Regions from separate parts of the Lysinibacillus sp. LK3 genome, predicted to be linked through region 1. Evidence: riboswitches for the same ligand, from Rfam matches in the RefSeq annotation. Region 1 holds a riboswitch; each other region holds the start of a gene.
The links. Region 1 has a riboswitch for thiamine pyrophosphate ahead of thiW (energy coupling factor transporter S component ThiW). Riboswitches for the same ligand answer to the same signal wherever they lie in the genome.
Positions count from the first base shown of each region.

Region 1 (8,249 bases):
AGTTGGGTCACTTGGGATTTTTTCACCCAATGAACAACGTGCAGTTGCTTTAGCGCAAGGAGACTGGAATGTTTATTCGCAAGAAGACGAGTTTCTTTCGTCTGTTACGAAGGGGATGCTAACTGCGCCCAAACAGCCAGGCATTTATATGGTACGCTCAAATAATGAGGAAAAACAATTGATTGTACAATTGCAAGCACAAGAACGTGTCATTGAACAAGGAACAAGTTTTACATTAGGTGATATTTCAGACAATGGAAAGGAAGAAGTGTCGATGACCTCTTTCGTGCCTTGGCTAATTGTAATTATTTTACTATTGCTTGTTTCAGAGTGGGAGGTGCAACGACGTCGTGGATTTACGAATTGATATGCCGTTAGTATTGTTGTTACTCCTTCCATTATTCTTGTATTTTGGATGGACATACTTTCATGAGCGGCAGCGACTTAAAAGAAGTCATATTGTTGTACTTACTATTCGCATAGCGGCAGCAGGCTGTTTAGTTTTTGCACTCGCAGGTCCATATCTATTATTACCAATAAAAGAAGAACAAATTGTTTATTTAGTAGACCGTTCTGCTTCTATGAATGGTACGGAAGATGAGATGGTTCAGTTTATACAGGAGAGCCTCCAATCAAAAAAAGAACCACAACTTGCGGGCATTTATTCATTTTCCTCTACTTTACAAACAGAAGCTATTTTATCTAAAACATTAAAGGAAGTACCGAAACTAACTGAAATTAAAGCTACCGATCAAACAAATATAGAACAAAGTCTACAGCTTGCTTCAGGGATTATAGATCCTAAAAAAGCAACTCGTCTTGTGCTACTAACAGATGGTAATGAGACAAAGGGCGATGCTTTAGAATTTGCTACGAAGTTGAAAGGCTCTAATATTTGTGTGGATATTAAGCCTTTTAGTCAACCAGTTGTCAATGATGTATCACTAAAAAGCTTTGTATCCCCTCAAGTTGCTTACGTTGGAGAGCAACAACAATTAGTGACAGACATACATGCAACATCAGCAGGTCAAGGCGAGCTATTACTATATGAAAATGATGAGCTTATTCATCGAGAGGCAGTTGAGCTGACTGAAGGCACGAATGTGTTTACCTATAAACATGCAGCAACAGCTGAAGGACTTGTAAAATATGAAGCCGTTGTTCAAGTTGGTCAGGATGCCATTTTTGAAAACAATAAGTTAACTAGTGTCACAATGGTTCAAAGTGAACCACATTTATTAATCGTTAATGGTTATGAAACAGCATCACCCATCGCAGCAGCACTTGGTAGTCAATCCATTGCCTATGATGTTGTAGCACCTAAAAGTTTACCAAATGAACTATCCAGCTATTTGCAATATAATGCTATCGTTTTCGACAATGTACCAGGTCATTTAGTGGGTGAAGCAAAAATGAGTGTTATTGAGCAAGCAGTCAAAAACTTTGGAGTTGGTTTTACAATGGTGGGTGGAGAAAATAGTTTTGGTCTAGGCGGCTATTTTAAAACACCGATTGAAACCTTATTGCCAGTGGAAATGGAAATTAAGGGCAAAGAGCAATTACCTTCCTTAGGATTAGTGATTGTACTTGACCGTTCTGGCAGTATGCAAGGCTCGAAGCTTGAGCTTGCTAAGGAAGCAGCGGCACGTTCTGTTGAGATGTTGCGAGATGAGGATACATTAGGATTCATCGCCTTTGATGATCGTCCTTGGGAGATTATAGAGACAGGGCCTCTTAACAGTAAAGAAGAGGCTGTGGATACTATTTTATCAGTAACACCTGGTGGGGGAACAGAAATCTATAGTTCATTAGCTAAAGCCTACGAGAACCTTGCTGATTTAAAGCTCCAACGTAAGCATATTATCCTCTTAACAGATGGGCAGTCACAGGCAGGGAACTATGAGGATTTAATTGGTGAAGGGAAAGAAGAGGGTATAACCTTATCGACAGTAGCGATTGGACAAGATGCCGATGCGAACTTATTAGAAGCGCTTAGTGACATGGGCAGTGGACGTTTCTATGATGTGATAGATGAGCAAACCATTCCTTCTATTTTATCTCGGGAAACAGCTATGATTTCCCGCACCTATATTGAGGACAATCCATTCTATCCGGCAATTTATAATGCAGCAGGATGGAACTCACTGTTTGCTAATGGTGTCCCACAAATGAATGCATATATTGGGACAACGGCAAAACAGGGGGCTACTGTTGTAGCAGAAAGCGAGAAAGAAGATCCTGTGTTAGCGCAGTGGCAATATGGTCTTGGTAAAACATTTGCCTTTACATCTGATTCAACGGGTAAATGGACTGGAGATTGGGCAAGATGGCAGAATTGGGGAGCATTTTGGCAAACACTTATTTCTCAAATGCTACCAAGCTACAATGATGTAGCCTATGATGTAAGATTGGAAGCAGATGGTTCCTTTATGATTACAGACCCTACAAATGAAGCCGCATTTTTAGATATTGTAGCGGTAAATGAAGCAGGGGAGGAGCTAGAAACACAACTTGAAACCATTTCCGCATCTCAAGTTCGAGCTGTAGTACAAGCTGAACCTGGATTAATTTTCTTCCGTATAGCAGATGAAAAGCAGGCCATTTATCAGGCAGGGCTAAGTGTTCCTTATAGTGCTGAATACGAACTACTCCCTGTAAATAACCAACTGATAGAAGAGTTAACTCAACGAACAGGAGGCACTGTTTTAAAGGAACCACAAGATGTCTTCCGTGACTTTACGACAAAAGGAGCAGATCGGCAAAATATTGCCACATGGCTACTCTTAGCGAGTATGCTTCTTTTCTTTATTGATATTACCATAAGACGTTTTGGTTGGAATTTCCTAACGAATGCGAAGAAAAAAGAGCCGCTGGTTGAGGAAAAAACTATAGAAGCAGAAGACACAAATGTAGCACAGTTGTTAAAAGGCATGAAAAAACGATCTTAAAATAGAGGAAGCAGTGCAAACTCGAATAGTTTTGCACTGCTTTTTTATATTGCATGAAATAAAGAGTTATCCCCTTTGTAAAGAGGGTAAATGAGAAGAAAAGCGATCCAAATTGGACTACCCCAGCTCAATGAATGCTCATAATTCAATCTCTCTCAATAAAGAGAAGAATTAAACCTCTTTACTAGCTCTGTTTTACGCAAGCTACTCGCAACCATTACACCTAAAATAGCACCGATCGTACTTGATGTTAAAAAGGCTGGTAGGAAGAAGAATGCTGCTACAGATGTTCCCATGAATAATTTTGCATAAGGGACGGCAATAAGTGAAGCCAGAATGCCCGTTCCGATAACTTCTCCGATACCAGCTAACCACATTTTATTGCTATATTTATAGGCAAGGGCAGCACAGAACGCACCGATGATACTACCAGGGATAGCTAGTAGAGAGCCTGTTCCAGTAAGGATACGAATGATGGCAGTGACAAAGGCAACTATAACTGTTGGTACGGGTCCAAGTATAATGGCTCCTATCACATTAATAGCATGCTGAACTGGGTAAGCACGTGCGATTCCTGTTGGGATGGATACGAAAGTAGAGCCTGCAACAGCAACGGCTACTAATAAAGCCATGACTGTTAATTTACAAATTGACATAAAGTTCACTCCTTTTGGTAAAGTTCGTGAGGAAAAATAAAAAGGCCACCCCCTTTAAACAATAGGAAGCGGCCTTGCGTGTATATAGTGACAACAGCAAGTAGCGCCACTTCCCTCCGCTAGTGTGAACTAGATCAGGTTCAAAGGGTCCGTATATTACCATATACGTCTCAGCCTTTTAAAGACTCCCCTAGTGGTTAAAATCATTCAATTTTGTGAATCAACAATAATGTAACATACTGCTAAAAATAGTCAATGATTTTTCAGACTATTTTGTATCGGGATGCATTAAATGAGGTGCTTTTTTCACTGTCCAGATGAGCGCAAGGAAGAAACAGGCTAATAATATGATAGAACCGAAAATATATGGGCTATTCATATTCCAGTCAAATAATAAACCTGCCAAAGCGGGTCCAATCATATTTCCGAGGCTCATATAGGCATTATTCAAGCCCGCAGCAAATCCCTGCTCTTTCTCTGCAAGCTTTGAGATGAGTGTATTAACAGCTGGACGAATTAATGTCGTTGCTGTAGAGAAAATTGTTGCTACAACTAAAATAAGGGCAAAGCCAGAAACAAATAATATTAAGAAAATAGCAACGGATGCAATAAATAAATTTACTAGTACTACTTTCATTTCACCATAACGATTGAACAGTGGTGTAATAATAAACATTTGTACTACTACTCCAAAAGCACCACCAACAACTAATATAATCGCTATATCTACAGGTGTGTAATTAAACTTTTCTGTCACAAATAATGACAATGTCGTTTGGAAATTTGCAATTCCAAACGAGAACACCAGCATAATTATGAGCATAACAAAATAAGGCATATGTATGGAACGAGCCATTTGCTTCGCCAGATTGTCTTGCTTTTGTTTCTGTTGAGCAGTGTTTGGTTTGGTAGAAGGTAATAAAAAGTAAGATAAAATAGATGCTACAATGGCTGCAGCTCCAGCTGTGAAAAATGGGAAATGTAAGCTTACCTTTGCTAAAAAGCCACCAATACCAGGTCCAATCATAAAGCCAAGAGACATAGCGGCACCCAACATCCCCATACCTTTCCCACGTTCTTCATAGGTTGTGACGTCAGCGACAAAAGCCATAATAGGAGGTGCAACAAATGCGGAACCTAGACCACCTAAAAATCGTGCTAAAAAGAGCATCCATACATCTGTAGCAAGGCCAAATCCGATTTGTGCAAGACCTGTTACGATAAGACCGAAAATAATTAAATTTTTTCGTCCGTACTGATCTGAAAGATTCCCAGCAATAGGAGAAAATACGAATTGAGCTAAGGCGAACGTTGCGATTAGCATACCTAGAACTTGTCCTGCTGCACCAAATATTTTTAAATACTCTGGCATGACAGGAATAATAATGCCAATACTCCCCATTGCGATAAACATATTAAACATTAAAATATACAAAGCCGCCTTATTGGACTTCTGCTGGGTCATCGAATGAACCCCCTTTTTGTAATCAAATATAGTACAGTCTATCATAAAGAATTATTGCTTGGCTAATAGTTAAGATTATAGTACTGGTTCTATATTTAGAATGGTTTTCCACAAAAGTTTTTATCCACGCACCTATGCATGATGAAATAATACATTTTAGTCATAAAAGTTGAGGGAAAAGAAGCTATGGGAGGATAAATTAGTAAAGCAACAACAATTGAGGGACTTCTCTTATAAAGGGAGATTAAAAATTTGGAGAGTCTGTCTGTAATGGCATAAAGCATGGCTATAAATTGTAGCGATGTTGAGCGTTAGAAGTTATGGACTATCAAAAGTACACTAATGTGAGAATCTATTAAAATTTAGATAAAATATTTTATAAATATAATAATGCAAATAGTCGATTGAAAATGTTCTTAGTTTAATAAACAGTTAGACAAGCAGAGAAAAAAACTAGCGAATTGGTGTGAAAACCAATTCGCTAGTTTAATTATCTGATACTCATTTTAAATTCTAAAAATAATTCGTTGTATTTCCCTAAATAATCAGGTCCTAAATTTTTGTAGACCTCTAATGTATCACGTTGTTCTTCAGAAGGATAGTAGCGTTCGTCAGAAACAACTTCTTCGTCCATTAAGTCCATAGCGGCAATATTAGGAGTAGAATAGCCTACAAAATCAGCATTTTGAGCACCTGATTCAGCACTTAGCATGAAGTTAATAAAGGTGTGGGCACCATCAATATTTTTCGATGTTTTTGGGATGACCATATTATCAAACCATAAGTTTGAGCCTTCCTCAGGTACAGCAAAGTCTAACTCTTCATTTTCATACATCATATCAGCTGCTTGGCCAGACCATGTAAGGGCAACAGTTGCCTCATTATTGATCATTAACGGTGTGATTTCATCTCCAATGATCGCTTTAACATTTGGTGCAAGTGTAATTAATTTGTCAGTAGCTTCACGAAGTTCCTGATCATCTAGTGAATTCAGAGAATAGCCAAGACTGTTTAAGCCCATCCCAATGACTTCACGCGCACCATCTACTAAAAAGACTTTTCGCTTTAAAGAAGGGTCCCATAAATCGTCCCAAGAGGAGAAGTCTAAGTCTCCAACAAGGCTTGGATTGTAGACAATACCTACTGTTCCCCAAAAATAAGGGACAGAATATTTATTGTTAGCATCGAATGGTAAATCTAAAAAGTAAGGGTCAATATTTTTTAAATTAGGGATTTTCGTTTTATCTAAAGGAATTAATAATTTTTCTTCCTTCATCTTCTCAATCATATATTCAGAAGGGACAGCAATATCGTAAGCTGTTCCGCCTTGCTGAATCTTTGTCATCATAGCTTCATTGGAATCGAATGTTTCATAGATGACATGAATGCCTGTTTCTTTTTCAAATTCTTTTAACAAATCAGGATCAATATATTCTCCCCAGTTAAAGATGGTTAACGTGTCTTTTCCACTTTTACCGCCTCCCGCACTTAAGGCATCAGCCGCATAGAATAAAAGGGCTGAAACGACAAGGATGGCGATGGTAGCTTGAATTAGTGACTTCATCGATGCCCCTCCATTCTTTTACTCGTACGACTTGTCATGAAATAATAACCAACAACAACTAAAACCGTAACAAAGAATACTAATCCAGAAATTGCATTCACCGTTAGAGAAATTCCTGCGCGGGCCATTGAATAAATTTCTACGGATAAAGTACTAAAGCCATTACCTGTTACAAAGAATGTCACGGCAAAATCATCTAATGAATACGTAAGGGCAAGGAAGAAGCCTGCAAAAATACCTGGCTGAATATAAGGAAGAATGACACGCATCATAACGTCCTTTTTCGTTGCCCCTAAATCTAATGCTGCATCGATTAATGAGTTATTCATTTCTAGTAGCTTTGGTAAAACCATTAATACAACAATCGGTACACTAAATGCAACATGGGCTAGTAAAACAGATGCAAAGCCCAGTTTAATGCCTACCATTGTAAATAAAATTAAGAAGCTAGCCCCGATAATTACGTCTGGGCTGACGATTAAGACATTGTTTAAGGATAATAAAGTATTACGCATTTTAGAATCCTTAACCGTCACAATTCCAATTGCTCCTAGCGTACCAATAATAGTAGAAATGAGAGCAGAAAGTAATGCCACGATGACCGTATTTATTAATATAACAAGAAGACGCGAATCTTCAAAAACAGCTTGATAATGCTCCAAAGTAAAGGATTCAAAATTATTCATGGAGCCGCCACTATTAAACGAGTAAAAGATTAAATAGAAAATTGGAGCATAGAGAACGATAAAAACAATTGTTAAATAGACTTTGGCTGAAGCAGATAGTTTGTTCATCGTACGCGACCTCCTTTATCCTTTTGTCCCGTAATTAGCATGATAATCACCATGAATAAAATTAAGAATACAGCAATAGTGGAACCCATACCCCAGTTTTGCGTCACAAGGAATTGCTGTTCAATCGCTGTGCCTAGAGTAATGACACGGTTCCCTGCAATTAAGCGAGTAATCATGAACAGGGATAGGGCAGGGATAAAGACAACTTGAATACCAGATTTAACGCCATCCATTGTCAATGGTAAAACAACACGACGGAAGGTTGTAAAAGCCGAAGCACCCAAATCCCGTGCTGCATAAATGAGCGTTGGGTTTAAACGATCTAAAGAATTGAAGATCGGTAAAATCATAAATGGAATAAAAATATAGACCGACACAAAGACAAAGCTAATATCGGTAAAGAGCATTTGCTTTGGATCGAAGCCAAATACTTCGATAAATGCATTAATAGGCCCGTATAACCCAAAGATGCCGATAAAGGCATATGTTTTTAACAAAAGATTAATCCATGAAGGAATAATAATAAGTAGAAGCCAAAGTTGTTTATGCTTAGTCTTCGTTAAAAAATAAGCAGTTGGGTATGAAATTAATAGTGTAAAGAATGTAATTAAAAATGCATACCAAAACGAGCTCAAAGTCATCTTTAAGTAAACAGAAGAAAAGAACGCTTTATAGTTATCGAGCGTAAAGTTGCCATGTAAATCAAGCAGGGAATAATAGACAACGAGTGCAATTGGCGCGATAACGAAAAAGGCAATCCATAACACATATGGAAATAACGCTGATTTTGATGTTTTAGTTTGCATCTTCATCGTCTCCATA
Region 1 is NZ_LDUJ01000013.1:44,848-53,096, reverse strand. It holds gene VK91_RS07195 (BatA and WFA domain-containing protein) at 1-367, shown strand, start outside; gene VK91_RS07190 (VWA domain-containing protein) at 351-2,948, shown strand; gene thiW (energy coupling factor transporter S component ThiW) at 3,104-3,604, opposite strand; TPP riboswitch at 3,699-3,806, opposite strand; gene VK91_RS07180 (MFS transporter) at 3,873-5,069, opposite strand; gene VK91_RS07175 (PotD/PotF family extracellular solute-binding protein) at 5,560-6,633, opposite strand; gene VK91_RS07170 (ABC transporter permease) at 6,630-7,427, opposite strand; gene VK91_RS07165 (ABC transporter permease) at 7,424-8,233, opposite strand; gene VK91_RS07160 (ABC transporter ATP-binding protein) at 8,223-8,249, opposite strand, start outside.

Region 2 (8,249 bases), on a different contig from region 1:
TGGCTATAAAACAAGTGGAGGTTTACATGGTGTTGGTTCTTCCGTTGTGAATGCGCTCTCAACATTTTTAGAGGTGACAATCCATCGCGATGGTAAAAAGTATCGTCAACGCTTTGAACATGGTGGACAGCCTGTCACAACACTTGAAAATATTGGGCAGACCAAGCAGACAGGAACGCTTGTTCATTTCCTACCAGATGAAACGATCTTCTCTGTCACAAAATTCAATTATGATACGTTAGCAGAACGATTACGTGAATCAGCCTTTTTATTAAAGGGCTTAAAAATTGAATTAATTGATGAGCGCGAGGAAGGCAAGAGCGATGTGTTCTTTTATGAGAATGGCATCGAGGCTTTCGTTGCGTATTTGAATGAGGAAAAAGATGTCCTTCATCCAGTAAAATATGTAGAAGGCGTACAGGATGAAATCGAAGTAGAGTTTGCTTTCCAGTATAACGATGGTTATTCGGAAACGATTTTATCATTCGTTAATAATGTCCGTACACGAGATGGTGGTACACATGAAACGGGTGCAAAGGCAGCATTGACACGTGTCTTTAATGAATATGCAAGAAAAATTGGCCTGTTAAAGGACAAGGATAAAAACCTTGAGGGGACAGATATTCGTGAGGGCTTAGCAGCGATCGTGTCTGTTCGTATCCCAGAGCATTTACTGCAATTTGAAGGACAAACAAAGGGCAAGCTTGGGACAAGTGAGGCTCGTTCTGCAGTAGATAGTGTAGTGTCTGAGCAAATTTTGTATGTGCTAGAGGAAAATGCAGAGTTATCAGCTTCTCTTGTTCGTAAAGCGATTCGAGCGCAGCAAGTGCGTGAAGCAGCTCGTAAAGCGCGTGAGGATGCACGAAATGGCAAGAAAAACAAAAAGGGTAGTACGATTTTATCTGGAAAATTAACACCAGCTCAGTCACGTAATGCGGCAAAAAATGAGCTGTATTTAGTCGAGGGTGATTCTGCGGGTGGCTCTGCTAAACAAGGTCGTGACCGTACATTCCAAGCGATTCTGCCATTGCGCGGGAAAGTAATCAACACAGAAAAAGCCAAGCTACAGGATATTATGAAAAACGAAGAAATTTCAACGATTATCCATGCGATTGGGGCAGGTGTTGGTACGGATTTTGCGGTGGAGGATTCTGCCTACAATAAAGTAGTCATCATGACCGATGCGGATACAGATGGGGCACATATTCAAGTCTTGCTATTAACATTCTTCTATCGTTATATGCGTCCGCTCATTGAGTCTGGGAAGGTCTATATCGCACTACCGCCGCTTTATAAAGTCTCTAGAGGTACAGGGAAAAAAGAAGTCATTGAATATGCTTGGACAGAAAGTGATTTACAAAAGGCCATCAAGAAGGTTGGAAAGGGTTACATATTACAGCGTTATAAAGGTCTTGGTGAGATGAATGCGGACCAACTGTGGGACACAACGATGAACCCTGAAACACGGACATTGATTCGTGTCACAATCGAGGATGGTGCACGAGCGGAGAGACGTGTCACGACGTTAATGGGTGATAAGGTGGAACCACGTCGTAAATGGATCGAAGCCAATGTAGACTTCGGTATGGAGGATGATTCTAACATTTTAGAGAATGAATTCATCCAACAAGAGGAGGACCAAGCATGAGTAGTACAGAAAAGTTTCAAGATTTACCGTTAGAAGAAGTAATGGGTGACCGTTTTGGTCGCTATAGTAAATATATTATTCAAGACCGCGCGTTGCCTGATGCACGTGACGGTCTTAAACCAGTACAGCGCCGTATTTTATATGCGATGTTTACGGAAGGCAACACACATGATAAGCCGTTCCGTAAATCCGCAAAAACAGTGGGTAATGTAATTGGTAACTATCATCCGCACGGCGATAGCTCTGTGTATGAAGCGATGGTACGGATGAGTCAGGACTGGAAGGCACGTCATATGCTTATTGAGATGCACGGGAACAATGGCTCGGTAGATGGCGATCCTCCAGCTGCAATGCGTTATACAGAGGCGAGACTATCAGCTATTGCCGCTGAAATGCTACGAGATATTGGCAAGAAAACGGTCGAATTTGTGCCAAACTTTGATGATCAGGATATGGAGCCAACTGTATTACCAGCACGTTTTCCTAACCTTTTAGTCAATGGCTCTACAGGAATTTCCGCTGGTTATGCGACAGATATTCCGCCACATGCCTTAGATGAAGTACTGGATGCTGTGTTGATGCGCTTAGACAAGCCTAATGTTACTGTAGATGAATTGATGACGGTGATTAAAGGACCTGATTTCCCAACGGGTGGAATCATTCAAGGTGTTGATGGCATTAAAAAGGCGTATGAAACAGGTCGTGGTAAAATCATCGTCCGTGCACAAGCAGTTGTTGAACCAATTAAGGGTGGTAAAGAGCAAATTGTTATCACTGAGTTACCATATGATGTAAATAAAGCGAATCTTGTGAAAAAAATTGATGAGCAACGTGTAGATAAACGACTAGAAGGCATTGCAGAAATTCGAGATGAATCAGACCGTACAGGCTTACGTGTCGTAATTGAGCTGAAAAAGGATGTACCAGGACAAGGAATTTTACAGTACTTGTTTAAAACAACGGATTTACAGGTAGCTTATAATTTTAATATGATTGCCATTCATAATCGTCGTCCAACGATGATGACATTGCCATTATTGCTAGATGCGTATATTGCCCATCAAAAAGAAGTGGTAACAAACCGTTCTATTTATGATTTGCAAAAGGCAAAGGATCGTTCCCATATTGTAGATGGATTAATTAAAGCCCTTTCCATTTTAGATGAAGTCATTGCGACGATCCGTTCTTCTAATGATAAGAAGGATGCGAAGCTTAATTTACAAGCGAAGTTTGATTTTACAGAGGTACAAGCAGAGGCCATTGTAAGCCTGCAATTATATCGTTTAACGAATACGGATATTACAGAGCTTCGTCAGGAACAGGACGAGTTAAATAAGCTAATTGCGAAGCTAGAGGGGATTCTACAAAGTGAAGCAAAGCTAGTGCGTGTTATTAAACAAGAGTTACTAGATATTAAGAAACGCTTTACAGAGCCTCGTCGCTCGAAGATTGAGCAAGAAATTGAAGAAATTAAAATTACATTGGATGTCCTTGTGCCAAGTGAAGAGGTTGTCGTAACAGTAACGAAGGATGGTTATATTAAACGTACATCCACACGTTCTCATGCCGCTTCAAACGGGCAAGATTTTGCCATGAAGGATTCAGATTATTTATTGTATGAAGCAAACTTAAATACACAGCACCATCTATTGCTGTTCACAAATCGAGGCAATTATATTTATCAGCCTGTTCATGAGCTGCCTGATATACGCTGGAAGGATCTCGGCCAGCATATTTCAAGTATTGTGCCAACAGGGGAAGATGAATCCATTATTGCGGTTTATGGCTTCGAAACATTTGAACAGCCAAATACGTATGTCTTCACAGCCACAAAAGATGGCCAAATTAAGCGCTCACCACTCGCAGACTATGCGGTAACACGTTATTCAAAGCCAATTAAAACGATGAACGTCAAGGCTGGTGATGCGATGATCTATGCATCATTTGTAACAGATGACGTGGAGCTGATGCTCACAACGGATACAGCCTATGCGATTCGTTTCCCTATGGAGGAGTTACCAGTTACAGGTGTGAAAACAGGCGGTGTGAAAGGGATCACACTAAAAGATGGAGAAGCCTTAGTTGGAGTCAATGTGTTACAGCCTGATGTTACCCACTATGTAGTGATTGTGACACAGCGTGGGGCCGTAAAGAAAATGAATGTCGCTGAAGTTGAAGTAGCGAGTCGTGCAAAACGTGGACTAAAAGTATTAACAGAGTTAAAAGCAAACCCTCACCGAATTGTGGCAGTTGTTCAAGCAACAGACGAGGAGCAGGTTGTGATTGAAACTGAAAAAGGTGTTCAAGAGATGATTGACGTACAAGCATTGTCTCGTGCGGATCGCCATTCCAATGGTTCATTTAAAGTGGATATTGCAACAGATGGAGCAATTTCTCATGTTGTAACAGCCAAAAAAGAACAGAAACCAAGCTAAAAGCATGCCCAGCCTCTTAGGAGCGCTGGGCTTTAAGCTCTATTCAAAAATAGCACCTTGTCATTTAAGTGAAACTATGGGTATAATAATCATCGAAAAGTTCATAGCGAAAGAATGTAGGGGGGCTAGTAATTGCTAGCTGAGATTGTGTCCGGTAGACGCTGACCCTTTGAACCTGATTTGGCTCGTACCAGCGTAGGGAACATCTATTCAAAAAGCAAAGTTTTGAAGATTGATTGCAATACGTCTGGGAGGAATCCTAGGCGTTTTTTTATGTTTTCAAGCAACAGCTTGCCAACATTGTATACGCTTTCTTCTGGTGACAACATTCATTCATGAACACTTTCATATTACAAACTGGGAGGCTTTCGCATGAAAAAATGGTTTTTTATTTTATTGGCAGCACTATTGACATTAGTAGGCTGTAGTGACAAGGATGACAAGCAGGCTGCAGACAAGCTGAAAAAGGTGTCTGTGGTACTGGATTGGACGCCGAATACAAATCATACAGGACTATATGTTGCCAAAAAACTCGGTTATTTTGAGGAACAGGGTTTAGATGTTGATATTATTATGCCTGGTGAGGCGGGCGCAGATCAGCTTGTTGCTTCTGGAAAGGCGGATTTTGGCGTGAGCTATCAGGAAGGCATAACACAGGCACGAGTACAGGATGTGCCGCTGGTCTCCATCGCAGCAATTATACAGCATAATACATCTGGCTTTGCTTCTATTGCTTCGAAGGGCATTACATCGCCAAAGGATTTTGAAGGTAAAACCTATGGTGGTTGGGGCGCGCCATTAGAGCAAGCCGTTTTACAATCACTCATGCAAAAAGAAAAGGCAGATATTAATAAGCTAGATATCGTCAATGCAGGGGATTTAGATTTCTTCACAATGATGGAAAAAGATATAGATTTTGCTTGGATTTATTATGCATGGACTGGGATTGAGGCTGAGCTGCGTGGGGAAAAGATTAATATGCTATATCTTACAGATTATAGTGATCAATTGGATTATTATACGCCAGTTTTAGCTACAAATGAAAAAATGATACAGGACAACCCGGATGTAGTCAAAGCCTTTGTGGCAGCTGCATCGAAGGGCTATGAATACGCAATTGAAAACCCAAGTGAAGCGGCTGATATTTTAATCGAAGCGGCCCCTGATTTAGATCAAGCGTTAGTGCATAAAAGTCAGGAATGGCTGGCTGATAAATATCAGGATGATGCCAAGCAATGGGGAGAGCAAAAGCTTTCGGTGTGGGAAAATTACGCGAAATGGATGTCTAGCAATCAAGTACTAGAGGGCGAATTTGATGCGAAAAAAGCCTTTACTAATGATTTCTTACCTAAAAAGGAGGCCAAATAAGATGGCAAATTCATTAATCAGTGTACAAATCATTCCGAAGACAGAGAAATATGAAGATGTTATACCATATGTCGATGCAGCAATTGCGGTGATCGATGCTTCTGGGGTGAAATATGAGGTACATCCATTGGAAACAACGATGGAGGGTGAGCTTTCAACATTGCTCCAAATCATTGAAAAAATGAATGAGAAAATGATTGAACTTGGTGCCATTAATGTCATTACACAAGTGAAAATTTTATATCAGCCAACGGGTATTACGATGGATACATTAACGGAGAAATATCAGTAATGAAACGTGCATTACAGAAGGGAAGGACGATAATTTTTATCGCCTTCCTCTTGTTCATATGGGAACTAATCGTGCGGTTTGCTGAAGTTCCTCATTGGTTAGTACCCACACCAAGTAGTATTTTGTCAGAAGCCATCCAGTCGTATCAAACCTTTCTACCACATGCATTCGCTACAGTACAATTAGCTCTACTAGGATTAGCCATTGGCATCGCTTGTGGGCTAACGGTGGCAATAGTGTTGCATCGATTTACATTTATTCGAGAACTGTTTTATCCAATTCTTATTATGTCGCAGAATGTTCCTATTCTAGTCTTGGCACCGCTCCTTATTATTTGGTTTGGCTTTGGCTTATTACCGAAGCTTATCATTATCTGTCTTGTGTGCTTTTTCCCGATTGTCATTGCAGCGATGGATGGATTTAGACAAACTGCTCCAGAATTAAAGCATTATTTTGCCATGGTTGGTGCTACAAGGGCACAAACCTTTTGGAAGCTGGAATGGCCTTATGCCTATCCCGCTATTTTTTCAGGCATTAAAATTGCGGCTACATATAGTGTGATGGGGGCTGTGATTGCGGAGTGGCTTGGTGCAAAAAAGGGTATTGGTGTTTACATGACCCTAGCCCAATCCTCCTTCCGTACGGATCGCGTATTTGTGGCAATTTTTGCGATTGTTCTCTTGAGCTTACTATTGTTTAGTGGTATTCGTTTAATTGAAAAATTCATGGTGAAGGGAAGAGGCTATCATGCTCAGCATTCAAAACATCGCTAAATCCTTCGATGCGCTCAAAGTCCTTGATCAACTTTCTTTTGACGTCAAGGATGGAGAGTTTGTGGCCATCGTTGGTCCTTCAGGCAGTGGTAAAAGCACACTTTTTCAATTAATTGGTGGTGTTTCGCCAATTGATCAAGGAGCCATTTTATTAAATGGAGAGGATATCCAACAAAAAAAAGGAACGATTGGCTATATGCCACAGCAGCCATGTCTATTACCCTGGCGTACAATAGTAGAAAATGTCACGCTTGTAGAGGAATTACAACATAAACCAAATGTTGAACGTGCCAAGGAATGGTTAGAAAAGGTTGGTCTTGCCTCTTTTATCCATGCCTACCCGAAAGAACTGTCTGGAGGCATGCAGCAGCGTGTGTCCTTTATTCGAGCAATGGTCAGTGATAAGCCGATTTTATGCTTAGACGAACCATTTTCTGCGTTGGATGAATTTACTCGACTGGAAATGCAAGCATGGCTTTTATCTATCTGGGAGGAGTACCGCAAATCCATTCTATTTGTTACACATAGTATTGAAGAAGCTCTCTTTTTAGCAGATCGCATACTTGTTTTAACCAAACGTCCAGCTACCGTTAAAAAGGAAATCATCGTGCCGTTTGAGAGACCTCGGAAAGAGGAAATTCGACATTCTGCAGCATTCACAGCGTTAAAGCAACAATTATTTATGTATTTACAGGAGGAAAAGGGTGATATGTATGTTGATTGATGCGCATATTCATTTGGATCAGTACACCGATGAGGAAATTCCTTCCTTATTAGAAGAAGTGAAAGCTGTAATCGCGGTTAGTATGCAACTTTCCTCTTGTGAAAGAACGTTGCGTTTATCGAATAGCTATCAGCAAGTAAAGGCTGCTTTTGGCTTTCATCCTGAACAGCCTTTACTAAGTCCAAATGATGAGACAGCTTTATTTGATTGGATTCATTCGCATCAGGATGATATGGTTGCTATTGGTGAGGTGGGTCTACCTTATTATTTAAAACAAGAGCAAGCGATTGATGAACGTCCCTATGTGGCGCTATTAGAGCGTTTTGTTGTATTGGCGAAGGAACTGGACAAGCCAATTGTGTTACACGCAGTATATGAGGACGCCCATATTGTGTGTGATTTGCTGGAAAAACATCAGCTTCACGAAGCCCATTTTCATTGGTTTAAAGGGGATGAAGCTATTGTGAAGCGCATGATAGAGCGTGGTTATTTTATTTCCATTACGCCAGATTGCTTGTACGAAGAGGAAATTCAACAGCTAATTCATGCTTATCCCATTGAACTAATGATGGTAGAAACGGATGGTCCTTGGCCGTTTGAGGGACCGTTTACGAAGAAGCGTACATCTCCCTGGATGATGCACTCAACGATTGAGGTGATTGCCTCCATCAAAGGGCTATCAACACAGGAAGTGGCCAAAATTATTACGCAAAACACGAAAACATTTTATCGGCTTTAATAAGAAAAAGCAGTATAGGGTACGAGTTATTCGTCCTTATACTGCTTTTTATATTTCGTATAATCATGCTCCAATTTTTCGTTTTTTGTTTTCGTTAGACGTTCATGTGTACTAAAAGAGATAGATTGTCGTTTTTTTTCAACATCTTTACCAACTGTGCGTTTAATGTGCATCCGTTTCTTTTTAGCTTTAGATTGTGACATGAGCATCGCCTCCAATTCATTTTTAATTCTATAGTAGCGAATAGGGAAGAAAAAGTAAAACCTCGTA
Region 2 is NZ_LDUJ01000016.1:43,945-52,193, reverse strand. It holds gene parE (DNA topoisomerase IV subunit B) at 1-1,648, shown strand, start outside; gene parC (DNA topoisomerase IV subunit A) at 1,645-4,083, shown strand; TPP riboswitch at 4,192-4,302, shown strand; gene VK91_RS12180 (ABC transporter substrate-binding protein) at 4,456-5,451, shown strand; gene VK91_RS12175 (thiamine-binding protein) at 5,453-5,743, shown strand; gene VK91_RS12170 (ABC transporter permease) at 5,743-6,516, shown strand; gene VK91_RS12165 (ABC transporter ATP-binding protein) at 6,491-7,240, shown strand; gene VK91_RS12160 (TatD family hydrolase) at 7,230-7,979, shown strand; gene VK91_RS22900 (hypothetical protein) at 8,006-8,182, opposite strand.
Region 2: linked by a shared signal. The riboswitch ahead of VK91_RS12180 (ABC transporter substrate-binding protein) and the one ahead of thiW (energy coupling factor transporter S component ThiW) in region 1 are both predicted to bind thiamine pyrophosphate.

Region 3 (8,249 bases), on a different contig from region 1:
GAAAAAGATGCCGAAATTCCAAAAGCCGCTTTAAAACAATTGGAAGCACTGCAACGTCGCTATGATCTATTAGCTATGCGAGTAAGGGAAGAAAAATCAGCTTATTCTAGCTTACAGGAAGAGTTAATCGAAATTAGTGAAGAGCTTGAACGAATTCACGAAGAACAAGGTCATCTATCGAATACAATGAAGAAACTTCGAATAGATGAAAATAAGGCACGCGCTCAAGTCGAAAACTTAAAGAAAATATTACAGGATACTGATCGTTTATTGAACAAGGCAAATATTCCAGGAATTCCTGAGGAGATGGATGCACGGCTTGATGAGGCAGCAGAGCACATCTATGTTGTCATGCAAAGCTTGCAAGAAGTACCACTTAATATGGGTACTGTTCATAATAATCTAAATGCAGCAACACTCTGTGTAGAGGATGTTAAAGTAAAGGCACATGAGTTAATAGAAAATGTGATGCTCATTGAGCGTATTATTCAGTACGGTAATCGCCATCGCGCATCGAACCCAAAATTGAACGGACGTTTAAGAGAAGCAGAAGAGGCTTTCCATCAATTCCGTTATGCAAAGGCTTTAGAAGAAGCCGGTACAGCAGTGGAAGAAATGGAGCCAGGTGCCTTAAAGCGTATTCAAGAAATGGTTGCCGAAGAATTAATAGCAAAATAATTCAAATAACATTTTGAGCTGTCTAAAAAGTATAGCGATTACTTTTTAGACAGCTTTCTATTTATGCTTAGATTAGGATGTGATTCAGTATGAAATTGTCAATCAAAGAAATGAATGAACATTTCGCAAGTGAAATTTTACAATGGCAATATGTAGCACCTTACGATTTTTACAATAATGAATTATCGGGTGAAAATGTACAAGAAATGCTTGATAATCCTTACTTTGCGATCTTTAATAATCATAGTGAATTAATTGGCTATTATTGTACAGGTAAAGCAGCCCAAGTGCCAAAAGGGCAAGGTTTTGGGGCGTATGAAGAGTACTGTATAGATATTGGAATTGGGTTGAAGCCAAATCTAACGGGTCAAGGATTAGGAACGGCATTTTTTTCGTTTATTGTTCAAACAGTTCAAGAAGAATATCAGCTGCCATTACGTTTAACAGTTGCACTATTTAATAAGAGAGCAATCCATCTTTATGAAAAATTTGGTTTTCTTAAAGCAATTGAATTTAGTACACCAACAGAGTTTGTCACGATGGTGAAAAAAATGTAGGATATCAATTAAAATTTAAATAATTGTTAAAGTTAGTGGTCAATCGCCAAAGATTGCGTTATGATAAATACCGTTAAATCAACGTTTTGAAAGTGTGTGAAAAGTTATGGTTAATACAATTTATTTGGATAATAGTGCAACAACGAAGCCTTTAAAAGAGGTTATGCAGGCTTTTATGGTTGTAAATGAGCAGTATTATGCCAACCCTGCTTCCATCCATGCTATGGGTGTTGAAGCAAATGATTTATTAATACGTGCGCGTGAGCAAGTAGCAGATATTTTGCAGACAGAGGCAAAAAATGTGCTATTTACTTCAGGTGGTACAGAATCAAATAATGCAGCTATTTTTGGCATAGCACGTAGTAATACGCATATAGGAAAGCATATTTTAACGACTGAAATTGAACATCCATCAGTGCTAGAAACAATGAAACAACTTGAAAAAGAGGGCTTTGATGTTGAATATCTTCGTGTCGATCGAAGAGGTGTGATTTCTCTAGATGAGCTTCGTACTAAAATACGAAAAGAAACAATTTTAGTTAGCATCATGCATGTGAATAATGAAATGGGTGCAATTCAGCCTATTAAGGAAGCAGCAAAAATGATTCATGAAATGAGTCGTGCTGCCTTTCATGTTGATGCTGTGCAAAGCTTTGGGAAATTAGCAATATCCTTTAAAGAAGAAGGACCTGACATAATTTCTATCTCTGGTCATAAAATTCATGGCTTTAAAGGCTCAGGAGTGTTAGCATTCCGTAAACCCGTAAGATGGCAGCCCTTTGCTCTTGGTGGAGGTCAGGAATTTGGTATGCGTAGTGGTACTGTAGCAGTTCCGCAAGCTGTTGCTTTAGCGAAAGCGGCTCGACTTGCTGTTGAAACAATGAACGAACGCTCAAATAAATATCGTCAATGGCACGATGAAATCCGAACTCAGCTAGAAAGTTATGGCGAAGCAGTCCATGTTTTATCAACGCCACAGGGAGCTGCGCATATTGTGTCATTTAGTGTTCGTGATTTAAAAGGGGAAGTCATTATTAATGCTATGCAAAAACGTGGTGTCATTGTGTCGACATCAAGTGCATGTTCTTCCAAGCAAACGAAAACAAGTCATGTCGTCGAGGCGCTTCACCTTGATGAGCATTATAAAAAAGGCGTGATTCGCCTTAGCTTTGGCGCACATAACACAATAGAAGATATAGAAAACTTTAAACAAGTACTAGCAGAAGTAATGTTGGAACTCAAAGGAGAAAAAAAGTAAATGATTTGGAAAGAAATTTTAATTAGATATGGTGAGCTTTCTACAAAAGGTCGCAACAAAATGGATTTTATCCGCCGTTTACGTGAAAATATTCGTCATGCCTTTGCAGATTTAGGACAACTGCATATTCGCACAGAACGTGACCGTATGTTTATTGCCATAGAAGACGAAGCACAAATGCAAATGCTAATTACAGGTTTACCTAAAATTTTTGGTATTCAATCATTTAGCCCTGTCGCTGCATGCGAAAAAGATATGGACAGTATGAAAAAGCTCGCTATCACTATTATGGAGACATTTAAAGATGAGCCACATACATTTAAAGTAGAGGTAAAACGTACTGATAAAACATTTCCTTTAGAATCTCATGCCATCCAACGTGAGATCGGTGGCTATGTTTTACCACAATTTCAAAATTTATCTGTTAAAGTGAAGCAGCCTGATATTGAGCTACGTGTAGAAGTTCGTCATGATGCAACTTATATGATGGCACAAGTCATTCCTGGTGCAGGTGGAATGCCTGTAGGATCAAATGGCAAGTCTTTATTAATGCTATCTGGCGGTATTGATAGCCCTGTCGCAGGTTATTTAATGATGAAGCGTGGTGTGCGATTAGAGGCAATTCACTTCTTTAGTCCACCTTATACAAGCCAAAATTCATTGGAAAAAGTTAAAGTGCTTGCCAATGAATTAACAAAATTTGGTGCTAGTATTCGTTTGCATGTCATTCCTTTTACTGAAATACAAGTTCTTATTAAAGAAAAAGTACCTTCTAATGTATCGATGACGACAACACGCCGAATGATGTTGAAGGTTGCTGATCAGGTGCGTGAGGAAATTGGTGCACTTGCTATTGTAACGGGCGAAAGTCTTGGACAAGTGGCGAGTCAAACGCTTGAAAGTTTAACAGCAATAAACGCAGTAACAAATACACCTATCCTTCGTCCGCTGATTTCAACTGATAAATTAGAGATTATTGATATTGCAGAAAAAATCGGCACATACGAAACATCTATTCAGCCATTTGAAGATTGCTGCACGATTTTTACACCAGCAAGTCCAAAAACAAAACCGAAGCTTGAAAAGGTTGAGCATTATGAAAGCTTCTCTGACTTTGATGAATTGATCGAGCGAGCAGTGAAGAATCGCGAGGTCTATATTTTCCCTAAGAAAGAAGAACAACAAGATAAATTTGCAGATCTACTATAAGGATTCAAAAGCCGTCTCAAAGCCCATTTTGAGACGGCTTTTTTGTATGGATATTGTTATTCCAATAGAGGTACAATTTACCTCTAAATTTTTTGTATTAAAAATCTAATATCGCACATTCTATATTCACAAGGAGGTGAGAAACATGGCTTCAAACAACAACCGTAGTTCAAACCAGCTTGCAGTACCTGGTGTACAACAAGCACTAGATCAAATGAAATACGAAATTGCACAAGAATTTGGTGTTCAATTAGGAGCTGAAGCTTCAGCTCGTGCCAACGGTTCCGTTGGTGGTGAAATCACTAAACGTCTTGTACAAATGGCAGAATCTCAATTAAAAGGTATGCCAAACAACAACCAATAAATGCTGATTAAGCATTTATAAACTTAAAACCAGTGACCGTAAAAGGCACTGGTTTTAGTTTGTTTATTGATCATTTATTTATACGAGATAGGGATCTAAATGTAGCTACTGTATGATCAACATCTTTGCTTTGACAAATAGCTGAAATAACAGCAACACCATCAACCCCCGTTTGAAATACAGAATGTGCATTTGTGAAATTAATTCCACCGATTGCTACAATTGGTAATTCAGGATGTAATGAATGAGCCTCCTGTAAAAAAGATGTACCACATGGTGGTTGTGCATCACTTTTAGAGGATGTTGGAAAGATTGGACCGATACCAACATAATCAGCTTGATGGTTAATAGCTATTTGCAATTCTTCCTCGCAATGGACAGATACACCAAGAATCATGTTCCCGATTCTTTTACGTGCTACACTTACAGGTAAATCATCTTGTCCGATATGAACACCATCAGCTCCTAGTCGTATCGCTAGATCAACATCGTCATTAATGATAAAGGGCACATGATAGTGATGACATAGTTTTTGGCATTGGCGTGCAAATTGTTCATAGGCAAGTCCAGTTAACGCGTGAGGACCTTTTTCACGAAATTGAAACATTGTAATGCCTGCTTGCAAGGCTTTTTCTAGGATATAGATAGGTTGTTCTTGAGGAGGAACATTGCTCGTACCCATAATAAAATAAAGCTCCAAATCCTCACGTTTCATGAATAATCACCTCACAGCCTTCCTTATACTGTTGATAAGCAAAATGATTAGTGGGTCCATGACCATTTCCAATCGATAAATTAAACATAATAGCTAATTGGATATATTTTTTAGCTTCCATAATGGCATTTTCCAGAGCAAATCCTTGTCCAAGAAAAGCAGTAAGTGCTGCGGAAAATGTACATCCAGTACCATGCGTATTTTTTGTTTGGATTCGTGGAGACTGCAAAGAAAAAGAACGTCCATTTTTGCAAAATACATAATCAATGGCATAAAGTGGATCTGCTAAATGACCACCTTTAATGATGACACATTGTACACCTAGCTGTAACAAGCTTTGAGCTACTTCTTTCATATCTTCAAAATGATGAATAGATCTCCCAGTAAGTGTCTCTGCCTCGGGTATATTGGGCGTAACAACCGTAGCAAGTGGTAATAAAGTTGAGCGTAAGGCATCGATAGCTTCTTGCTGTAATAGGCTTTCCCCACCTTTTGCAATCATCACCGGATCAACAATCAGTGGAATGTTTAGCTCCCTGATCTGGTGTGCAATTGCTTTGATAATTTCTGAGGAATAAAGCATTCCTGTTTTAATCGCAGCGATTGGAAAATCTTCTACTAAGGCCTCTAATTGTTTTTTTATAAAGGAAACGTCAATAGGGCAAACACCTGTTACACCCAAAGTATTTTGAGCAGTTAGAGCAGTAATAACAGAAGTACCGAACACTTCTAATTCCTGAAATGTTTTTAAATCAGCCTGTATACCCGCGCCTCCACCACTATCTGAGCCAGCGATTGTTGTTACAATATGCATGAAGCTGCACCATCCTTTGATAAGCGATGTATAGCATTGAGTAAGGCTATTTGAAAATCACCAATGTCTGCAGTAAATGCGGATGCCAGTACACCTGCTTTTTTATAGTAAGTAAGTGTTTCTGTTAATTGTTGGTAAGGATTATGGCTTACACTATAGGCTGCGCCACAAATTGCGCTAAGTAAACAACCTGTACCCGTTACTTCCGTCATTTGGGGATGACCACCAGCGATCCATTGGCTATGCTTGCCATCAGTTATAAAATCGCGTTCTCCTGTGACAATAACAATGCATTGATAGCGTTGAGCCAATGATGTGGCTTCTAATTCCATAGCGATAGTGCCATGACCACTATCGACACCCTTTTGTTGCCAATTTACACCAACTATTGCTGCTAGCTCGCCGAGATTACAGCGAATCACGGCAAAGTGTATGTTTTCCAGTAAGTATCTTACGGTTTCCTTACGATAAGTTGTGGCTCCAACTCCGACAGGATCTAAAATAACAGGAATACCAAGTTTATTGGCTTTTTCACCTGCTAATAACATGGCACTTTTTGTGCGATCATTAAGTGTTCCAATATTAATTAATAATGCTTGAGCAATGGCCACCATCTCCTCTACCTCTTGGTAGTCATCGGCCATTACTGGTGAAGCACCTATCGCTAATAAACCATTTGCTTGAAAATTTGCCACTACATAATTGGTTATACAATGGATAAGTGGTTGCTGTTGACGAATTGTTTGAAAAATCATTGTAGTCCTCCTTTAGGGATGGACGTAAGCATGCAAAAAAGGCTCTTTTTGTGTAAAAATGCACGAAAAGAGCCTTTCATCTGAAAACGATGTTTATTGCTCCCTACGTCAGTATTAACTAACAGGTTCAAAGGGTCAGGTTTTACCTTCTCAACTCTTACGAGTCCCCCTGCAATCTTGCTTTTAGTTGACCAAAATGTACCATACTTTTCATTTGTATTCAATAGCAAGTTTTCCTATAGATAAAATGTGACCGATGCCATATAGGAGGGTATGATAGTTGTCATGACTTTACCGAAATTAAGCACAAACCATTGAAAATGCTGAAAAAAGAGTTTTATAATGTGTCATAACAAAAGGGGGCAATTGCCATGAAAAGACAAGATTTAGTTGCACCAGAATGGTATAACATAGTAGAGGAAATTGAAAAATATGCTCAGGATGCAGCCAAAAATGCTTTAATCATTTATGAAGAAAACCAAGACATCCAATGTATTACATATGCACATTTATTGGAAAAAGCGAATCAAGCAGCACATGTATTCACCAAGCAAGGTTTAAAGAAAGGTGATGTCATTTTAGTAATGGTACCACGTTCGGTTGAAGCATATATTGTGTATATTGCTGCATTGAAAGCGGGTTTAACTATTATTCCAAGTTCTGAGATGTTAAGAACAAAGGATATTGAGTATCGAATTCATCATGCAAATGCTAAAGCAGTTATTGCATTTGAACCCTATATTGAACAGTTCGATAAAGTGGGAAATTTACAAGACATACTGCAATTTGTCATAGGGAATGCACATGAACCTTGGCAGAACATACTTGAAAAAATGAATAATCAACCTACAACCTACATAAATCCTATCCCAACAAAAAGCACAGACAATGCATTTTTAGCCTATACAAGCGGAACAACAGGAAATCCAAAAGCAGCAGTGCATACGCATAGTTGGGGCTATGCTCATTTACGAACAACAGCACCACATTGGTTGGGTGTACAAGAAAATGATATTGTTTGGGCGACTGCAGCACCAGGGTGGCAAAAATGGATTTGGAGTCCATTTCTAGCTACTTTAGGCAGTGGTGCTACTGCATTTGTCTACAAAGGTAAATTTGAAGCAGCTTCTTATTTAGCATTGCTTGAGAGATTCAAAATCAATGTACTATGCTGTACACCAACTGAATATCGTTTTATGGCAGCGCTTGAAAATTTACATGAATATGATTTAAGTGCAATTCGCCAAGCTGTATCAGCTGGTGAGCCATTAAATAGTGAGGTTATTAGAGTATTCTTGGAAACATTCAAATTACAAGTGCGAGATGGCTATGGACAAACGGAAAATACATTATTGGTAGGCACAATGGTAGGGATGGAAGCGAGAGTTGGCTCTATGGGAAAACCTACTCCTGGCAACACTGTTGAAATTATTAATGATTTGGGCAAACCTGTTACAATCGGAGAAGTTGGTGATATTGCTGTTCATCGCGAAACGCCAGCACTCTTTAAAAAATATTTAAATGATCCTGAACGTACAAATTTACAATTTCGTGGGGATTGGTATATTACAGGAGATCGTGCCTATAAAGATGAAGATGGCTACTTTTGGTTTGACGGACGAGGAGACGATGTTATTATATCCTCAGGCTATACAATTGGCCCTTTTGAAGTAGAGGATGCTTTAATGAAACATCCAACTGTAAAAGAGGCTGCTGTTATAGCGAGCCCTGATAAAGTAAGAGGAAATATTGTCAAAGCATTTATTGTTCTGCGCAATGGTGAAAAAGGTGATGGAGCGCTTATTCAAACACTCCAAAGTCATGTTAAATCATTGACCGCTCCTTATAAATATCCACGTGCTATTGAATTTGTAGAGGAACTACCAAAAACATCTTCTG
Region 3 is NZ_LDUJ01000018.1:60,287-68,535, forward strand. It holds gene ezrA (septation ring formation regulator EzrA) at 1-678, shown strand, start outside; gene VK91_RS13685 (GNAT family N-acetyltransferase) at 768-1,235, shown strand; gene VK91_RS13690 (cysteine desulfurase family protein) at 1,342-2,493, shown strand; gene thiI (tRNA uracil 4-sulfurtransferase ThiI) at 2,494-3,702, shown strand; gene VK91_RS13700 (alpha/beta-type small acid-soluble spore protein) at 3,848-4,066, shown strand; gene thiE (thiamine phosphate synthase) at 4,137-4,781, opposite strand; gene thiD (bifunctional hydroxymethylpyrimidine kinase/phosphomethylpyrimidine kinase) at 4,771-5,595, opposite strand; gene thiM (hydroxyethylthiazole kinase) at 5,583-6,350, opposite strand; TPP riboswitch at 6,434-6,531, opposite strand; gene mbcS (acyl-CoA synthetase MbcS) at 6,722-8,249, shown strand, end outside.
Region 3: linked by a shared signal. The riboswitch ahead of thiM (hydroxyethylthiazole kinase) and the one ahead of thiW (energy coupling factor transporter S component ThiW) in region 1 are both predicted to bind thiamine pyrophosphate.

Region 4 (8,249 bases), on a different contig from region 1:
CAGTTTCCTCACGAATGCCAGAAAATCCTCTGGCCAAAGCATTGGCACGTAACACCATCATTGCACGTACAACATCTGTTGGGAATGGTTCACCAACACCGGTTGCATCTGATCGTAATAAATTTAGCTGCAATAGCTCAATGTCTTCTTCTTCAATTTTTATATTGCTGAGTTTACCAAACCCTGTATTCACACCATAAATTGTTTGGCCTTCAGCTAAACGCTTTTCGATACGCTCTCTACTTAAACGAATACGTTCCAAACTCTCTGTAGCAAGCGCAACTGTTGCTTGCCCCTTCACGATTTCCTCTATTTGTTGTCTTGATAATGTATTGCCATCAAGCTCGATGATTGACTTCACATGACATCCCCCTATTCCCTATATGGCTATGTAAATAAATTATCTTCATTCATATTTTCGTAATATGAAAACATCAGTCTCAAACTTTTTAAGCGTTTTCATAACAAAAGTTGGCTTCTGCTGATGATCAATTACTCTATTTACATTGTACTAACTACCTTTTTCAGAATATAGAGAATTTTAATAGAGAAAACAAGACTTTTTTCAGATTACTATGTTATTTTTATTAATATAACCGTACTTTTATATGAAACTAGAATATTTTAAGAAGGGCTGATGGTATGAAGCTGTTATTAATTGATCGCGATCCAACCGACCTAGCAGGAATAAAGTGGTTTTTACATACATATTTCCCTGGAGATGTTTTTATTGAAATGTGTACAAGTATTTCAGAGGTGTCTCATAGCATTAGACAATTTGAACCTGATGCCATACTGTTAAATATCGATATATTTCCTAATAATCGCCTAGCAGCTCTTTATCGCGATATACAAAAGCTTTCTGGTGCCATTTTAGCAATGACAACTGAGCCATTATTTAAAAATGCTTTGAAGGCAATTGATTTACAAGTGGCTCATCTTTTTGTGAAGCCTATTGATTTAGAGCTATTAAAGAAAAAACTCACAACCATTTCTCTTCGCACACCACAGATTACAGAAGATGCTCAAGAGACTACAAACGATTCCTTTTATAATCAATTATTTTTAGATAATAAATCAAGTTCAATTGAGACAACATTACATTTCACAATGATTGAACCCGAGCATACTGAAACCTTCAATAAGCTTTACAATTGGCTTCAACAAACACCGATTCACTTTCATATGAAAACCTACCCTCTATCTAATAGAATCGTATGTCTTTTTCAAACAAATGATATAAGGATTGTGGAAAAAGATGTACGTACACTTATGAAGGAATGGCGTTTGATTAGTAATAGTTCTTTAAATATCGGCATATATGATGGAACACCTACAACCATTAAAACTATGTATACATTAACAAAGCGTGCACTACATCAAAGTTTTTATGAGGGCTTTGGCCATATTTTTTATGCGAGCAAACAATATGAAACTCAGCCCTTTGATCCCTTACTGACACCAGAAGAGCAACAATTACTAATAAGTAGTTTGGAAGATGGAAACCTAGAGGCCGTTAAAACATTTTTATATCGGCTTTCTAATGAAGGCATATATTATGAGCAAGACGATTTACGCATTCATTTGACGAGTGTCTTAGCACAAATTAGACGCTTTATGCTGAAATATAAATTACATGAAAAAGCGGTTATCGAACAACACTACCGTCAGCTATTTCATTTAATCATTGAGCATCCTATATTTTATACGATACTCAATGGGATTATTTCTTTCACGCAGACATTAATTGAGTTAGCAAGGGAAGCTCGAATAGAGAAACGAGCTGATTATGTTGAACTAGCTATAGAAATAATTGATCAACAATTTAAAGATAGCGCACTGTCTCTTCCCTTTGTCGCTCATAAGCTTGGAATAAGCCCCAATTATTTAAGTACAATTTTCTCAAGAAAACAAGGCTTGCCATTTAAGCGCTATTTACAGCAAGTAAGAATTCATCATGCCACAAAAATGCTGCGAGAAACAGATTTTGCTATTAGCGAAATCGCTCATTTAAACGGTTTTGATGATCCAAATTATTTCATAAAATTATTTAAGCAACAAATTGGTATTACGCCTAACCGATATAGAAAAAATTAAAAGATTAATTTTCAATTAGTTGATTTTATTTTCAATAAAGATTTTATCATGATGTCATTATCTTGATCTTAATATGACAATTATCTATAAAATTGAGATTAAATAAAATAAATTTAAGTTAAAAACTATGTATAAACCCTATGTCTAGCGCATATATTTATAGTTTATACTTAAATACAAAAATTCTTTAACGATAATTATTATAATGTACTAGCAATTCTATTTTGTATTTGTTATAGTTATAGACGAAGAGTTTGACTCACATTTTTTTCAGGAGGTAAACTAATATGACAAACGCAAATGATCGTAGCCGTCGCTTTACAACAGCAGGTGGTGCTCCAGTAGTAAGTAACCATGACTCTATGTCAGCAGGTCCACGTGGCCCTCTTTTACTTCAGGATGTATGGTTAGTTGAAAAACTAGCAAATTTCAACCGTGAAGTGATTCCAGAACGTCGTATGCACGCAAAGGGCTCAGGTGCATTTGGTACTTTTACTGTAACGCATGATATTTCACAATATACTAAAGCGAAAATCTTCTCAGAGATCGGCAAGAAAACTGAAATGTTCGCACGTTTCTCTACAGTAGCGGGTGAGCGTGGTGCAGCAGATGCAGAGCGAGATATTCGTGGCTTCGCCCTTAAATTCTATACAGAAGATGGAAACTGGGATTTAGTAGGGAACAATACACCTGTATTCTTCTTCCGTGACCCGTTACACTTTACAGATTTAAACCATGTGGTAAAACGGGACCCACGTACAAATATGAAAAATGCCAACTCTAACTGGGATTTCTGGACTTCATTACCTGAAGCACTTCACCAAGTGACAATTGTTATGTCTGACCGTGGTATTCCAGCTGGTTACCGTAATATGCACGGATTTGGTTCTCATACGTATAGCTTTATCAATGCTAATAATGAACGTGTTTGGGTTAAATTCCACTTCCGTACAGAGCAAGGCATTAAGAACTTAACTGGTGCCGAGGCTAATGAGATTATTGGTCAAGACCGCGAATCTTCACAACGTGATTTATATGAAGCAATTGAAAAAGGCGATTTCCCTAAATGGAAAATGTACATTCAGGTAATGACAGAGGAACAAGCTCGTGAGCTACCATACAACCCATTTGATTTAACAAAGGTATGGTATAAAAAAGACTTCCCATTAATTCCTGTAGGTGAATTCGAGTTAAACAAAAATCCAGACAACTACTTTGCAGAAGTTGAACAAGCTGCATTCGCACCATCTAACATTGTTCCTGGCATCAGCTTCTCACCAGATAAAATGTTACAAGGTCGTATCTTTGCATATGCGGATGCCCAACGCTATCGTCTTGGTGTAAACCACTATATGCTTCCTGTCAACGCACCAAAATGTCCATTCCGTACTTTCCACCGAGATGGAGCAATGCGCTTTGATGGCAATCTTGGTTCGACATTAAGCTATGAACCAAATAGCTATGGTGAGTGGGAGCATAATTTAGACCATAAAGAGCCTGAATTACGTATTGATGGTCATGCAGGTATTCATGATTTCCGTGAAGACGATAATAATTACTTTGAACAACCAGGTAAACTATTCCGTCTATTGACTTCGGAAGAGCAGCAACGCTTATTTGAAAATACCGCGAACGATATGGCTTCTGTTGAAGAATTCATCAAACGCCGTCACATCCTTCACTGCTATCTAGCTGACCCAGCATATGGTGAAGGTGTCGCTAAAGCGATGGGTCTTTCCTTAGAAGGTATGGACCTTACAAATCCATATGTAAAACAACCAACAAACGTTTAATATTCCACTTTATTATTGATATCCAAATCCAACTTTTACTCCATGTGAATCCACTATTCACATGGAGTTTTTTTATTAAGAAAAGGCCTATGTCTATTTTTTTGACATAAGCCTTTTCTTTCATTATTGATAAATTTGACTGCCTGCTTTTTTAAACTCCTCAGCCTTTTCTTTCATACCTTGATGGATCGCTTCAGTCGTATTCAAATCCTTATCTTTCGCATAATTACGAATATCCTGTGAAATTCTCATGCTACAGAATTTAGGCCCACACATAGAACAAAAGTGTGCTGTTTTTGCTCCCTCTGCTGGCAGTGTCTCATCATGATATTCCACTGCACGCTCGGGATCTAGTGACAGATTGAATTGATCACGCCAACGGAACTCAAAGCGCGCTTTAGACAGTGCATCGTCTCGTTGTTGTGCACCTGGATGACCTTTTGCTAAATCAGCAGCATGTGCAGCAATTTTATAAGTGATAACGCCCACACGAACGTCCTCGCGATTCGGTAAACCAAGATGCTCTTTCGGTGTCACATAACAAAGCATCGCTGTACCAAACCAGCCAATCATGGCTGCCCCAATGGCTGATGTAATGTGGTCATAACCTGGAGCAATATCTGTTGTGAGTGGTCCTAATGTATAGAAGGGAGCTTCCTTACAAACCTCTAATTGCTTGTCCATGTTTTCTTTAATCAAATGCATTGGTACATGACCTGGTCCCTCAACCATTACCTGAACATCATGCTGCCAAGCAATCTGTGTTAGCTCGCCTAGTGTTTCAAGCTCTGCAAATTGTGCCTCATCATTGGCATCTGCAATTGAGCCTGGGCGTAAACCATCACCTAAGGAAAAAGCAACATCATAGGCTTTCATAATTTCACAGATTTCCTCAAAGTGTGTATACAGGAAATTCTCTTGATGATGATATAAACACCACTGTGCCATTATAGAGCCACCTCGAGATACAATACCTGTCACACGATTTGCTGTTAGTGGTACATAGCGTAAAAGGACACCTGCATGAATGGTGAAGTAATCCACACCCTGCTCAGCTTGTTCAATGAGAGTATCACGATAAACCTCCCACGTTAAATCCTCTGCTACACCATTTACCTTTTCTAAAGCCTGATAAATTGGCACTGTTCCCACTGGCACTGCCGCATTTCGAATAATCCATTCTCTAGTTGTATGAATATGTTTACCAGTCGATAAATCCATAATATTATCTGCGCCCCATCGAGTTGCCCAGGTCATTTTCTCAACTTCTTCTGCAATGGAAGAAGATACAGCAGAATTCCCGATATTCGCATTGATCTTTACATGAAAATTACGCCCAATAATCATTGGCTCTGCCTCAGGGTGATTAATATTAGAAGGCATTATAGCACGCCCAGCTGCAATTTCTGAACGTACAAATTCAGGATCCATATTTTCACGAATCGCTACAAACTCCATTTCAGGCGTTATAATTCCCTTTCGTGCATAGTGAAGCTGTGTCACATTTTTACCTTTTTTAGCACGCAAAGGCTTTCTCGCCAACTCAGGGAAGACATTTTCTTGAATACGCGGGTCATCAACATGACGAAAGCCATTATCCTCCGGTTTAATGGAGCGTCCCTCATATGCTTCTACATCCCCTCGCTCTTGAATCCATGCATTTCGTAAGGCAGGTAAACCTTTCGTAATATCTACTTGGTAGGCTGGATCTGTATAGGGCCCACTCGTATCATATACTCGAATAGGAGCATTTTCTTCATTTCCAAAACTGCCTGTTGTCGGACTTAATGCAATTTCTCGCATAGGTACTAGAATATCTGGGCGTGATCCTTCCACATATACTTTTTTGCTTCCTTCAAAGCTGGACATAATGGTAATATTCTTTTCACTAATTGCTGACATGAGCTACTTCTCTCCCTTAAATTTATTTTGATATAAGGACCGATTCTAGCTCACCCCAACAATCCAAAAAATAAAGGCCGAATCCAAAATAATTATTTGGATCCGGCCACGAATGTAAAGGTCTATTGATTGCATACTCTGCAATAGCTTCTTAACTTTCCCACGCTGGTATGAGCCAGATCAGGTCCAAAGGGTCAAGAAACTTCGTAGCGTTTCCCTCTCAGCCTGACTCATCAGACTCCCCTAGTTAATACTATTTAGTTTGATGCTAGTGTAGCAGATAATACTAAGAGATGGAAGTTATTTTTTATCTTACTAGGTAAATAATACTTCTGCAAAATAGATCACAATGGTTACAGTTATACAGCTTACAATGGTTGAAAATAAAACAGCTTGCGCGGCTGTTGCTGATTCTACATCATATTCCAATGCTAGACTAGAACTATTGCGGGATGTTGGAAAAGCACTAGCTATAAACAGTGATTGTGCGACGACTCCATCTAATCCCAATATATAAATAATGGCCAATGCAACAGATGGTCCAATAATTAATCGCGTAAAACAGCTGATAAAGACGGTTTTATTAAACATTGATTTCATCTCTAATTGTGATAATTGCGCACCTAAAGTAATTAGAGCCACAGCAATAAATCCATCTGCCACATGTTCTACTGGTATTTTGATAAACTGTGGAATACCGATATCAAAATAATTCATAGCGACACCTATAATAAGCGCATGAATAATAGGCATTTTAAAGAAATCCTTGATGATTGTCATACCTGACTTTGTAGAAGAAATTAAATTGTATAAACCATATGTATACGTAGTCATATTTTGAAAGATTACGAGCATGACCTGAATGGCTACTCCAATAGGTTGCGTGGCAAATATCATTTGAGCCACTGGAATACCGTAATTACCCGAGTTAATGAGCACAACACTATTTTTAAAGACAGCTGCCTCTGTTCTAGCTAAACCTAACCCTTTTGCCATAAAGTGACTGAGTATCATTTGACTACCGATAAAGAGTACAATAAATAATCCGACCTCTCCCAGTACAGTTAATTCCACATGTGTTTCATATAAATTTACAAAAACAGCTGCTGGCATAAAGCAATATGTAATAAGCTGAGACAATGCTTTTAAATTAAAGCGAAATTTCTTTTGTAGTATAGCGCCTATTACAAGTAACACTAAAATAGGTACAACAATTTGAAAGAAAATCATTCCGAGATACATCATATCAATGTCCCCCTTCCAGTGTTAATAGTAGTGTTGAATTCCTTCTAGGTCAATTTCTCCGGCTTTCACCATAAAGAAGACTGCCTCTATATTGAAGGCAGCCTTTCTTTTTAAGCAAGCTTAAATCGGTTTACAACTTCTTGTAGCTCGTTTGAAATATCGTTCATATTTTGAATAGACTCTGCTACTTTTTGTAATTCTACTTGTTGATCCATTGCAGAAGCACTTACTTGTTCCGCAGAGGCTGCTGTTTGCTCTGAAATAGCCGAAATACTTTGGATAGCCATGATTGCCTGATTTTTATGCTCTAACATGCTAGATAGTTTATTCATTAAATCACTAATAGAATTTGCAATTGAACCCGACAAATCACTGCTATCTTTAAATGCTAGTTGCGTGCTTTGTACGGACTCATTTTGAGATTGCATTAAATCTGCATTAGATGCAATCACAGCAACCGTCTGCTGAGAATTTTCAAGAATACTTTCTACTGTACTCTTAATAATTTCTGTTTCATTCTTAGATTGTTCTGCTAGCTTTCTAACTTCCTCTGCAACTACAGCAAATCCTTTACCATGTTCACCAGCACGTGCAGCCTCAATACTTGCATTTAAAGCTAGCAGATTAGTCTGCTCGGTAATGCTTTGAATCGAAGCAATAATCTGATTAATATTGGCAATATTAGAAGCTAATGATTCCATTTGCTGCTGGATACGCCCATTCATTTCATTTGTCTCCATATTACGTTCTCTTAAACTTTCAACCTCATGCAATCCTTTTTCCGTTGTTACACCTGTTTTATGAGATAGCTCATCCATTTCATTAGAAAGAGCCGTAATAGCATCAATCTGATCTGATAAATCCATCATTCGATAATTTGTTTCTTCTGTATCCTCTGATTGCTTCGAAGCTCCTTGTGCAATCTCGTTGATAGCTACGGAAACCTCCTGACTAGAAGCAACTACCTCATTAAATGCCTCATTTACCTGATTAGAAGATTGGTTCAATAACCTCGTGGAATTTAGTACAGTTTGAATCGCACTATTGGTTTTATCTAACATATTATTATAGGCCACAGCAACTGCACCAATTTCATCAGGCTTAATATATCGCTCTTCTACCTTTTGTGTTAAATCCCCTTCGGCTGCAGTTTCAATCGATGCACGTAAAAATTTAAGTGGTTTTAATTGTTTATAGATGAATAACACACTT
Region 4 is NZ_LDUJ01000003.1:10,684-18,932, forward strand. It holds gene hutH (histidine ammonia-lyase) at 1-361, opposite strand, end outside; gene VK91_RS03125 (response regulator transcription factor) at 643-2,097, shown strand; gene VK91_RS03130 (catalase) at 2,385-3,890, shown strand; gene thiC (phosphomethylpyrimidine synthase ThiC) at 4,014-5,792, opposite strand; TPP riboswitch at 5,933-6,047, opposite strand; gene VK91_RS03140 (AEC family transporter) at 6,108-7,037, opposite strand; gene VK91_RS03145 (methyl-accepting chemotaxis protein) at 7,148-8,249, opposite strand, start outside.
Region 4: linked by a shared signal. The riboswitch ahead of thiC (phosphomethylpyrimidine synthase ThiC) and the one ahead of thiW (energy coupling factor transporter S component ThiW) in region 1 are both predicted to bind thiamine pyrophosphate.